Regions from separate parts of the Rhizobium aureum genome, predicted to be linked through region 4. Evidence: predicted binding sites of a transcription regulator. Region 4 holds the regulator's gene; each other region holds the start of a gene.
The links. The regulator PhoB, encoded in region 4, activates phosphate uptake and scavenging genes when phosphate is short. The targets are predictions, from matches to a motif close to TGTCATNNANCTGTCAT.

Region 1 (3,061 bases), on a different contig from region 4:
TCCGGCAAGCTGCTCGCCTTCGCCTCCGAAGCCGGCGACTGCGGCGTCGTCGACATCTCCGGTTAAGGCAATTCAAGGAAAAGTGCGCAGCGGTTTTCCGTCCGGAATTGCGTGAAAACAATGAGACAGAGCAGTTCATGGATACCGTGGATCGCTGAACTGCTCTAAGCAGAGAGACAGGATCATGCCCCAGTCAGGAACGGCAATCGCCGGAAATGCGCCTAAACCAGCCGAAAACGTCTGGGATGTGATCCGTTGCGAAGCCGCCGAACTGGCGGCGCGCGAGCCGACGCTTGCGCCGCTGCTGCAGGCGCAATTGCTTGCCGGAAACTCCGAGGCCGAAAGCCTTGCCAACGTATTGGCCGCTAGGCTTTGCGTCGTCAGGATCGAGCACGGCGACATGCTTTCTCTGCTATCCGACGTACTGAGGCGATATCCCGCCATCCTGCAAGCAACGGAAGCGGATCTTGTCGCGGTGCGAACCCGCGACCCCGCCTGCACAACCTACCTGCATGCTCTTCTGAACTTGAAGGGTTTTCATGCCCTGCAGACGCACCGCATCGCCCATGCGCTCTGGACGGAAGGCCGCAAGGAAATTGCGAGCTGGCTCTCCAATCTCGTCTCGCTCGTCTTTGGCCCGGATATCCATCCGGCCGCGAAGATCGGCACCTCGATCATGCTCGACCATGGCTCCGGCATCGTCATCGGCGAAACTGCCGTGATAGAGGATGAGGTTTCCATCCTGCAGAACGTCACGCTCGGCGGCACCGGCAAGGAGAGCGGCGACCGTCACCCGAAGATCCGTCACGGCGTGATGATCGGCGCCGGCGCCAAGATCCTCGGCAATATCGAAGTTGGCGCCTTCAGCAAGGTTGCCGCGGGCAGCGTCGTGGTCAAACCCGTGCCGCCGCACTGCACCGTCGCAGGCGTGCCTGCCGTGGTCGTGCGCATCCATCGCGCCGACGAGATCCCGGCTGAGACGATGGATCAGAATATCTGATTTCAGCTGGGACTGTGGCCACCTCCTGGTTCAAGGCATCGTCGTTTTCGCCGCGCTTAACGGCGCTGCACCTCACCATGAGGTGAAGCAAGTTCCGTGGCGAGGCGCGCAAATCGGCCCTCGTGCTGAGGAGGCCCGAAGGGCCGTCTCGAAGCACGAGAGCGGGTGAGGAAACAACCGCAGGCAGTCCGTGACATAAGGTAGCACCGTAAACGCTCCAGACAGGCGACTCGTACCGTTCCGCATCCAGCACAGCAGAATCAAGTGCTTGCCGAAGATGCGATATCAACGGCTGAATCGCCTGCCCGTCACCCTTCATGGAACTGTCATGCTCCATTGATAGCTCGAAAGGGTTCTCTATGCCCGGCGTGGCGCAAATGCGCCGGAGCAATGCCCCCACTCGAAGAGGATATGACGATGATCAGTCTTTCACGTGGCGCCGCGCTTATCGCCGGCAGCGCGCTTACCCTTGTTTTGCTCTGTTCCGCCGCCGGTGCCACTGACCTAAGCCCGGCACCGAATACCGCGACGCCCATCAAGCATCTTGTCGTGATCTTCCAGGAAAACGTCTCCTTCGACCATTATTTCGCGACCTATCCCAAGGCAGCGAATGTCGATGGCGAACCGGCATTCAAGGCGGCAGACAACACGCCAACCGATATCAACACGCTCGCCAATGCCGGTCTTCTCGACAACAACCCGAACAAGACCAACACGGCAAACGGCGCCGATGCGGCGGCGCCCTTCCGGCTCGATCGTACGCAGGCGGCGACCCAGTCACAGAACCACGGCTATACCGCCGAACAGGCCGCCTACAACAACTTCGCTATGGACCTTTTCCCAGCCAATACCGGCCGTGGCACCAAGGGTGCCGCCGGTGCCTTCGGCACCAAAGGGCAGGTCATGGGCTATTATGACGGCAACACCGTCACGGCCTTTTGGAATTATGCCCAGCATTACGCGCTGAACGACAATTCCTTCTCCACCAATTTCGGCCCCTCGACCCCTGGCGCGCTGAACCTGATTTCCGGCCAGACCAACGGCGCCATCCTGCCGCCCGGCTACACACTGGAAAGCGACGGCACCTATTCCAAGGGCCGCATCGTGCCTGACGGCAATGGCGGCTGGACCGCGATCAGCGATTTCGACCCGACCGGCGACGTCTGCTCGGTCGGCCAGACGGCGCTGATGTACGGCAAGAACATCGGCGACATGCTGAACGATCACAAGATCACCTGGGGCTTCTTCGAGGGTGGCTTCGACCTGTCGCTGACCAACCCGGACGGCACGACAGGTTGCAAGCGCGCGACCACGTCGACCATCACCAAGGTCAACTACGCCGACTACATTCCGCATCACCAGCCGTTCCAATATTATGCCTCGACCGCCAACCCGACGCATGCGCGCCCCTCTTCGGTGGCGGCGATCGGGACGACCGATGCGGCAAACCACCAGTACGACATGACCGACTTCTATGCGGCGCTGAAGAACGGCAACATGCCGACGGTCAGCTTCCTGAAGGCACCTGCCTATCAGGACGGCCATGCCGGCTATTCCGATCCGCTCGACGAACAGGAATTCGTAACTGAGGTAGTCAACACCGTGCAGAATTCGCCGGATTGGAAGGACACCGCCATCATTATCCTCTACGACGATTCCGATGGCTGGTATGATCATGCCCATGCGGTCGTCAATCCGTCGAAAATCCCGGTCAAAGGCTATGACGTGCTGAGTGGCGACAGCTGCTCCACCGGCACCGCCCTCCCCGGCGTCAATGGCCAGCCGGCGCAGGGACGCTGCGGCTACGGCACGCGCCAGCCGCTGCTTGTGATTTCACCCTACGCCAAGGTCAACTTCGTCGATCACACGCTGACGGACCAGACCTCCGTCATGCGCTTCATCGAGGACAACTGGATGGCCGGCGCCCGCCTCGGCGGCGGCTCCTTCGATGTGCTCTCGGGCTCGCTGAACACCATGTTCGACTGGTCCAAGGGTGACGCGCCGAAGCTGATCCTCGATCCAAAGACCGGCAACCAGGCATCGTAAAACCAAAGGGGAGAC
Region 2 (3,061 bases), on a different contig from region 4:
TCCTGGATGCGCATGTTGAAGCGGAATTCCTGCTCCTCGTCGGTAATCGAGAACCAGTATTTCAGGAGAATGATGCCGGAGCGTACGAGCATGCGCTCGAAATCCGGCACGGAGCGGAAAAACTCCTCCAATTCCTCCGGCGAGCAGAAGCCCATGACGCGCTCGACGCCGGCGCGGTTATACCAGCTGCGGTCGAACAGCACCATTTCGCCAGCCGTCGGCAGGTGGGCGGCATAGCGCTGGAAATACCATTGGTGCCGCTCGCGCTCGGTCGGAGCCGGCAGTGCGACCACGCGGCAGACGCGCGGATTGAGGCGCTGCGTGACACGCTTGATGGCGCCGCCCTTGCCGGCGGAATCGCGGCCCTCGAACAGCACGACGACCTTGAGTTTCTTGTACTGCACCCAATCCTGCAGGCGCACCAGCTCGTGCTGGAGGCGGAAGAGTTCGCGGAAATAGACACGGCGGTCCAGCGCCGTTTCGCCTTCGCCGATAAGGCCTTCTGCGACCAATTCGTCCAGCCGGTCCTCTTCAAGCTGCATCTCCAGCTCTTCGTCGAAGCTGTCGACGATCTCATCCTTGATGCGGCTGAGCGGATCCTGGGTTTCATCAGTCATTATGCGCCTCCTGCTCTGTTTTCATGTTGATGCTGTGGCCTATAGCCACAGAAAGCCGGCGCGGTTTTCGAACCTGCGCCGGCTATGGTTTCGGCATTACTCAGCGGTCCAGCCGCCGTCGACGGAAAGCGTCGTGCCGGTAATCTGCTTGGCGGCGTCGCCGCAGAGGAAGACGGCGATGGCGGCCACTTCGTCGACGGTCACGAATTCCTTCGTTGGCTGGGCGGCGAGCAGCACATCGTGCTTGACCTGCTCCTCCGTCATGTTGCGCGCCTTCATCGTCTCGGGGATCTGCTTCTCGACGAGCGGCGTCCAGACATAGCCGGGTGCGATGGAGTTGACGGTCACGCCGTCCTGCGCGGCTTCGAGCGCGATGGTCTTCGTGAGGCCGGTGATCCCGTGCTTGGCCGAGACATAGGCGGACTTGAAAGGCGAGGCGACCAGTGCGTGTGCCGAGGACGTGTTGATGATGCGGCCCCATTTGCGTGCCTTCATGCCGGGAATGGCTGCCTTGATGGCGTAGAAGGCGGCAAGCAGGTTGATGCGGATGATCGCTTCCCATTTGTCGTCGGGAAACTCCTCGATCGGGGCCACGAACTGGATGCCGGCATTATTGACGAGGATATCGAGGCTGCCGAAGGCCTCCTCGGCTTCGCGCACCATTGATGTCACTTCTTCGCCATTCATCATGTTGGCGCCGGAGTAGCGGCATTGCACGCCGAAATCGGCTTCGATGGCAGCCCGTTCCTTTTCGATCGCATCGGCATCGCCGAGGCCGTTGATCGTTACATTCGCGCCTTCGGCGGCAAAGGCGCGGGCGATCGCAAGGCCGATACCGCTCGTCGAACCGGTGACCAGCGCATTCTTCGAAATCAACGAACCCATTAGGCTACTCCCGCGATCGCTTTGACATGGTTGGGTAAGGGGAAATGCTCAGGATGAGCGCACACTGCCAGCCGGATATGTCGCTTTGATAACAGTGGCCGGTCCGCTCCCGCGCAACCATTTGGCAGCTGACACTTCACTGTCATGCAACCGTGCAAGTTTTCGCTCCGGCGCCCGGCGATTTCCTCCAACGACGGACATAAGATGAAGGTCGAAGACATTCTGAAGCATGCCTATGCTATGCCGCTGACCAACCCTTCCTATCCCCCGGGACCCTACCGATTCTTCGATCGCGAATATATCATCATCACCTACCGCACCACGCGCGAGGCGCTTGAGGCTGTCGTGCCGGAGCCGCTCGAAATCGACGAGCCGCTGGTGAAATACGAATTCATCCGCATGCCCGATTCCACTGGTTTCGGCGACTATACCGAGACCGGACAGGTCATCCCCGTGCGATATCGCGGGCAGCGGGGCGGCTATGTCCACTCCATGTATCTCGATGACGATGCGCCGATCACCGGCGGCCGCGAAATCTGGGGCTTTCCGAAGAAGCTTGCCAGTCCGAAGATCGTCAACGAGGGCGAGGTCATCGTCGGCACGCTGCATTACGGCAGCGTTCTCTGCGCGACCGGAACGATGGGTTACAAGCACAAGCCGATCGAGCAAGGACCGCTTTTGTCCGCCCTCTCGGAGCCGAATTTCCTGATCAAGATCGTGCCGCATGTCGATGCGACCCCGCGCATCTGCGAGCTCGTGCGCTACTATCTGACCGATATCACGATCAAGGAAGCCTGGACCTCGCCCGCTGCTCTCGATCTCAGGCCGCATGTCATGGCCGACGTGGCGCGGCTGCCTGTGCTGGAAGTGGTTTCGGCGGTTCATTTCACTGCCGATCTGACGCTTGGGCTTGGCGAAGTCGTTCACGACTATCTCGCCGAGCGCAGGTAACTGAAAGCCTCATTGTTAGACCTTAGTGGAGACGGACCGTGCTTGAACGAAACACCAAGGCCGCAGCCCCGACCATCCCGGAAATTGCCGCTCAATATGATCGCGTCGCCCTGGTCTTTCAGGGCGGCGGCGCGCTCGGCGCCTATCAGGCCGGCGTCTACCAGGCGCTTGCCGAAGCCGGATGCGAGCCGACCTGGCTTTCGGGTGTGTCGATCGGCGCGGTCAATGCCGCCATTATCGCCGGCAACGAACCAAGCCGGCGCCTGCAGCGTCTTGAACAGTTCTGGCAGATCATCTCCGGCCGCAAGATCTGGGCCTATACGCCCGAAGGCGATTTCTTCCGCGATATCCGTAATCGCACCAGCTCGTGGATGACGATGACCATGGGCCAGCCAGGCTTCTTCAAGCCGCGCTTTCCTAATCCATGGCTCGAATTGCCGGGCGCCGAAGGCGCGACGAGCTTCTACGATTCGGCGGAGCTGAAGAAGACATTGGAGATGCTGATCGATTTCGACCTTTTGAACGATGGCAAGAAGCGTTTCAGCGTCGGCGCGGTGAATGTCCGCACCGGCAATTTCGTCTATTTCGACACCGACAATATCCGCATT
Region 3 (3,061 bases), on a different contig from region 4:
CGCTCAGATGCCGGGCCTGCTAGCAACAGCGCGCCAGGCATAGCCGCGACCGATCCTTTCGGTCTTCACGGACATGCCGCGTACCTGGGCCTTGTCTTGAAGCACGGTCAGAAGGTCGGCGCGCGGATCGACGTGGAACCTCTTCAACCAACCCTTCAGAAGTGCCCTGAACCAGCGCGGCAGGCCTTCCTGCTGGCCGAAATCGACGATATGCAGTTCGCCGCCCGGAGCAACGGCATCGAGCGAAGCATCGATTGCGCTTTTCCAGTCCGGGATCATCGACAGCGCGTAGGAAATCATCACGCGGTCGAACCCGCCCACGCCGAAATCGGCGGGCGAAAAGGCAGTCGCGTCGGCAACGCGGAAATCCGGCATCTGCTGCAGACCACGGAAATTATTTCGCGCCGAAATCAGCATTTCCTGGGAGATGTCGAGGCCATAGAAGCGAGCGGAGGGGAAGCGGCGATAGGCGAGCAACATGTTGCGGCCGGTGCCGCAGCCCACTTCTAGGAAGGAGCCGCCGGCAGGCACATTCAGGTGCTCGATCGTGCGGTCACGCCCGAACAGGTAGTATTTGCGGGTCAGGTCATAGATGTGGCGCTGATAGCGGTACATGCCGTCCATCAGCTTGGCATGGTTGTTATCGCTGGTTTCTATGCCCGTATCCGCCTGGCTCACGCTTTTTTTCCATAAATGTGGAAGCCGCCGTAGATGGCCGAGCGATCGCGTGCATTGAGCTCCTGCGAACGCTCCTCGAAATAGACCCATTGGTCGCGGATCGCTGGAGAAAGACGACCCTCGATGATGCTCTTTTCGGCGGCCGTGCGGAAGATGACGCGGGCGCCTTCGCGCGCCGTACGGGTAATCTCGGCCCAGAGACTGTTGAGCTGCTCGTCCGTCATCCAGTCCTGCGCATCAAGCAGGACATAGCGATCGCGCGAGGCGGCCGGCTTCGAGGCCAGAAGCTCGGTGAAATTGGCGTGATGCACGTCGACGCGGTCGGCATTGGCGCGGATTGCGGCATAGTGCTCCGGCTTGAGATAGGTCGGCAGTGGACCCTGATGCTGGGCGGCGTAGCGACGCGCGAACGCCTGCCAGGCAAAATAGTTGTCGCGCATCGGGAAATGACAGGCGAGCTTTTCAAGACGGTGCTTCAGCACGGCAGAAATGGAATCGTCGCCTGCAAGGCTTGCGAGTTCGTCATATTGCTGCGGCGGAATGCCGAGACCGAAGAGCGAGCTTTTGCGGCCAAGCAGCCAGCGAACGGCCCGCTTATCAAAGATCGGAGCGATTTCTTCGTCGAAGAACTGGCGCTGTTCGCGCATGGTGCGGGCTTGCGTCATCTTGTCGAGACGAACGCCATTCAGGCGCGCCAGCACATGGGCCGCGCCGATGAAGCGGCCGAGAAGGCCGGTCTTGTAGATATTGCGATTGAAGACTGTGATCCGGCGGCGGCCATAGAGGTCGCGACCGTCCCAATAGCTGGAGGTCGCCGCGTCGAGGCGCGATGCGATGAACTGGTCGTAGGCCTGGCTGTTGGCGGTAACGCCCGGGGTGCCGAAGAAGCGCACCAGGTCTGCATGGCCGGGTAATAAGCGGAAGGCTGCGAGCTTCAGCTTGTTGAGTGCGATGTGATGACGGTTCAGGTCAACGACATCGATCGAGGCAGGGTTCTGCGAGAGATAGGCGAGCATGTTGCAGCCGCCGGAACCGATGGTGACGATGCGGTGATGCGGCTGAAGCTCCATCGCTTCCATGTCGACATCCGGATCCTCCCAGATTTGCGGATAGACGAGGCCCGAGAACAGCATTCCGAAGAGGCGCTCGGAGAGGCCGGCCTTGGACAGCGCCTTATGCTGCAGGAGAGCGTCCTTGAGTTTCCGGTTCTTTTGGAGACCGGCATCCGGGGCGAATTCCGTCATCTGAGTCTTGTCACCAATTTGTGAGGTTCAGGGCGTGTAACCCGGCAATGCTACAGTCTGATGACGCGGGCTGTTGGCAGATCAGGCGGAAAAGCACCCTTGCACATATTTAAGGTGCCGCAATCATCATAGGCCTTTCATATTGCTGCGTTTCCTGATTGTCTCCACGTACCTTTTGGAGGGCGTGTGACATGCGTTTGATATCGAGAGTGATCGGGGCTCTTATTGTTTTGCTGCTGATCATTGTCGCCGGCGGAGCCGTCTGGCTTTCCCTTTATCCGCCGGAATTGCTCAAGGTTGGCGATGGCTATGCCGCAAAGATGGTCTGCTCGAACACGTTCGTGGCAAAACGCGATCCGGACAAGGTGCTGGAAGAAGACGTGCAGGCCCCCGGCAATCCTGCGCTGAAACTCATCCGCGTTTCCGTCGATCGCGACGAAGGTGTCGTGACCGCCCGTTTCCTTGGTTTGTTTGCGCCCAATTATGCGCTTTATCGCGGTGCGCTCGGCTGTACGACGGTTCCCGACGGCGATTTGCAGGGAGCGCGCAGTGCCGTCTTCCTGAACAAGATCAAGGCTCCGAAGAGTGATGCGTTATGGCCGGATGGGGATGTGGTCAACGTCGGTCAGGACGAGCAGGGGGCGAAGCTTGCCAATATCGTCACGAATCCGGATCTCGCCGGCCCGGCCATGCGGGCGATCGTGGTCGTCAAGGACGGGCATATCGTCGCCGAGACCTATGGCGACGGCTTCAGCAAGGCGACACCTCTCATCGGCTGGTCGATGACGAAAACCGTCAATGCCGCCATCATCGGTCGCCTGATGCTGGCGGGGCGTATGTCTTTCGACGATCAAAACCTTTTGCCGCAATGGAGCGCGGACGAGCGCAGGAACATCAAGCTCAGCGATCTCCTTGCCATGGAAAGCGGTCTTGTCTTCAACGAGTCCTATGGCAGCGTGTCCGATGTGACACGCATGCTCTATCTCGATCCGGATACGACCAGCGTTGCGGCCGGTGCGCGTCAGGTCGCAGCGCCAGGCGAGCGCTTCAGCTATTCGAGCGGTACGTCAACCCTGCTTTCGCGCCTTTGGATGAATCGGTTGCCCAATCTGAGTACCGCCATCTCCTATCCGCGAGAA
Region 4 (3,061 bases):
GACCTGAAGTTCCTGACGCGCCGTATTGCGGAAATGGGCGGCCTGGCCGAGCAGATGGTCAGCGACAGCGTACGCGCATTGGTCCAAAGCGATGCTGCCCTTGCGCAGAAGGTCATCTCCGACGACGTCGTTCTCGACCATGCCGAGCGCGAAGTCGGCGACAAGGCGATCGTCACCATCGCCCGCCGTCAGCCGATGGCAGCCGACCTTCGTGAAATCATGGGATCGATCCGCATCGCTTCCGATCTGGAGCGCGTCGGCGATCTCGGCAAGAACACCGCCAAGCGCGTCATCGCCGTGCAGGGCACCGGCGTTCCGCGCCGTCTCGCCCGCGGCATCGAACACCTTTCCGAATTGGCACTGAGCCAGCTCAAGGAAGTTCTGGATGTCTACGCCACCCGTTCGCCCGACAAGGCCGTATCGATCCGTGAGCGCGACGAGGAAATCGACGCCATGTACACCTCGCTCTTCCGCGAGATGCTGACCTACATGATGGAAGATCCGCGCAACATCACCACCTGCACGCATCTTCTCTTCTGCGCCAAGAACATCGAGCGCATCGGCGACCATGCCACCAACATCGCCGAGACGATCTATTACATGGCGACCGGCGCTCAGCCCGAAGGCGAGCGTCCGAAGGATGATACCGCCAATACCGTCGGCGCGGTGACGGAATAATCTGGAAGTGAAGAAAGGAGACCATAAGCGCATGGTTCCGAGAGTTGCTGTTGTAGAAGACGAGGAAGCGCTCAGCGTTCTGCTGCGCTACAATCTTGAGGCCGAAGGCTTCGAGGTCGACACGATCCTAAGAGGCGATGAGGCTGAGCTGCGTCTCCAGGAGCGCATCCCCGATCTCCTGATCCTCGACTGGATGCTCCCCGGCGTATCGGGCATAGAGCTCTGCCGCCGGCTGCGCATGCGGCCGGAGACGGAGCGCCTGCCGATCATCATGCTGACGGCCCGCGGCGAGGAAAGCGAGCGCGTGCGCGGGCTTTCGACCGGCGCGGACGACTATGTCGTCAAGCCGTTCTCGACGCCGGAGCTGATGGCCCGCGTCAAGGCGATGCTGCGGCGTGCCCGTCCGGAGGTGCTCTCCACGGTGCTGCGTTGCGGCGATATCGAGCTCGATCGCGAAACTCATCGCGTTCACCGCAAGAGCCGCGAAGTGCGGCTGGGGCCGACGGAATTCCGCCTGCTGGAATTCCTGATGTCCTCGCCCGGCCGCGTCTTCTCGCGCTCGCAGCTGCTCGACGGCGTCTGGGGTCACGATATCTATGTCGACGAACGCACGGTCGACGTCCATGTCGGCCGCCTGCGCAAGGCGCTCAATTTCTCCAATATGCAGGATGTCATCCGTACCGTTCGCGGCGCGGGCTATTCCATGGAAGCCTGAGCGGCTTGCCGCTCGGGTATCAACATTACAGCTCCACGCGTCTTTCAAGACGCGTTAAGGTCGCTGTAACATCTTGAAATGCTGCATAATTTTCTCTTAAATCGATTCCGGTTTAAGGAATTATGCAGGAGCGGCGGAAATAGAAAAACGGGCCTCGAGGGGCCTGTTGCTCTTTGTCTTGCTGTCACTTTCAGCCGTTGTTGCGCCGGCGGTCATGCACTGGCTGGTAGGCCATGCGCTGATGATAGGTGCAGTAGGGCGACGAATCCGGGCTGTCATTGCCGCAGAAGTGGAAATCGTCCTTCAGCGGATCGCCGACCGGCCATTTGCAGGTGCGCTCCGTCAGCTCCGTCAGGCCGAGGCGGCGGGAGATCGGAACGACGACGTTCGCAGCCGGGCGATACTGGATTTCGTTGACGGAATCGACCTCGATCTCTTCCTTCAGCATGGTTACGCCCTGCTGGCGGGTGACGACCGTCCGTGTTGCAACGCGCGATCCGTAGCTCGTGGCGCGGGGTGCTGCAGCACTGCGCTTCGGCGTGCGCGTCGCGGTTGCCGTGCCGCCGGCCTTCGCTCGGCCGGGAAGGTTCAGGCGATGTACCTTGCCGATAACGGCATTACGGCTCACGCCACCGAGCTGCGCAGCGATCTGGCTGGCGCTCAACCCTTCGGACCATAGCTTTTTCAGCTTCTCGACGCGTTCGTCTGTCCAATTCATGCCCTGTCTCCGCTGTCGCGTTTCCGATGGCAGAATCCCTCACCATTGCCTCGCATGGGAACGAGGCGCGAAACGCTCTAAAATTGTGGTGACTAGTTCCGCCGCATGCAGTCTAGCAATTGCTTTTTAACCTAGTGTGAGGCTGACTCCGTGACAAGAGTCGCGGGAATCTTGAGGAATCGATTTCGAGGTTTTCCCCAACTTGCTGCCCCGGCGTGGCATTTCTGCAATAGGAGCCGCCGAAGCCGTCTCTTTTGCCGGCAAGCGCTTTCTCGCACCTGCTAAAACGGCAGTTTTGTTGACATCGCGGTGCAAAACATCAATAGTGCCCAGGCCGCCGCAAGGCGGCATTTTTGATTTTTTCGGGCCCGTTTCATCAAATGGAAGCGATCGGTCCTTAAAGTTGTGATCAGGAGACATGGCCATGGCCGAGACCACGCCGCTTTACGACACCTACCTGCGCGCTCCGCTGCGGTTCGAGCGAGGCGAGGGCGTCTGGCTGGTTACCGAAAACGGCGAGCGCTATCTCGATTTCGCAGCCGGCGTGGCAGTCAATTCGCTGGGTCATGCCCATCCTCATCTGGTCGCCGAATTGAAGGCGCAGGCCGACAAGGTCTGGCACCTGTCCAACCTCTATGAAGTACCGGGCCAGGAAAAGCTGTCGAAGCGTCTGACGGAAGTGACATTCGCCGACAAGGTGTTCTTCACCAATTCGGGCGCGGAGGCGCTGGAATGTGCCATCAAGACGGCGCGGCGCTATCAGTTTGCCAAGGGGCATCCCGAAAAGTTCCATATCATCACCTTCGAAGGCGCCTTCCACGGCCGCACCATCGCGACGATCGCCGCCGGTGGCCAGGAGAAGTATATCGAAGGCTTCGGTCCGAAGGCGCCGGGTTTCGATCAGGTGCCGTTCGGCGATCTCGATGCCGTGCGTGCCGCCATTACGGATG

Region 1: the regulator PhoB is predicted to act here: its motif matches at 1,314-1,330, upstream of PH552_RS25075 (phospholipase C).
Region 2: the regulator PhoB is predicted to act here: its motif matches at 1,632-1,648, upstream of PH552_RS16300 (acetoacetate decarboxylase).
Region 3: the regulator PhoB is predicted to act here: its motif matches at 1,972-1,988, upstream of PH552_RS28410 (BtaA family protein).

Annotation. Positions count from the first base shown of each region.
Region 1 covers NZ_JAQJCI010000014.1:51,535-54,595, forward strand. Annotated here, with positions in the region: gene PH552_RS25065 (WD40 repeat domain-containing protein) at 1-66, shown strand, start outside; gene cysE (serine O-acetyltransferase) at 185-1,000, shown strand; gene PH552_RS25075 (phospholipase C) at 1,418-3,046, shown strand.
Region 2 covers NZ_JAQJCI010000006.1:17,843-20,903, forward strand. Annotated here, with positions in the region: gene ppk2 (polyphosphate kinase 2) at 1-617, opposite strand, end outside; gene PH552_RS16295 (3-hydroxybutyrate dehydrogenase) at 714-1,502, opposite strand; gene PH552_RS16300 (acetoacetate decarboxylase) at 1,707-2,453, shown strand; gene PH552_RS16305 (patatin-like phospholipase family protein) at 2,492-3,061, shown strand, end outside.
Region 3 covers NZ_JAQJCI010000019.1:69,983-73,043, reverse strand. Annotated here, with positions in the region: gene PH552_RS28415 (class I SAM-dependent methyltransferase) at 4-678, opposite strand; gene PH552_RS28410 (BtaA family protein) at 675-1,922, opposite strand; gene PH552_RS28405 (serine hydrolase domain-containing protein) at 2,114-3,061, shown strand, end outside.
Region 4 covers NZ_JAQJCI010000009.1:123,351-126,411, forward strand. Annotated here, with positions in the region: gene phoU (phosphate signaling complex protein PhoU) at 1-678, shown strand, start outside; gene phoB (phosphate regulon transcriptional regulator PhoB) at 710-1,393, shown strand; gene PH552_RS20890 (GcrA family cell cycle regulator) at 1,584-2,111, opposite strand; gene PH552_RS20895 (hypothetical protein) at 2,238-2,531, opposite strand; gene PH552_RS20900 (aspartate aminotransferase family protein) at 2,536-3,061, shown strand, end outside.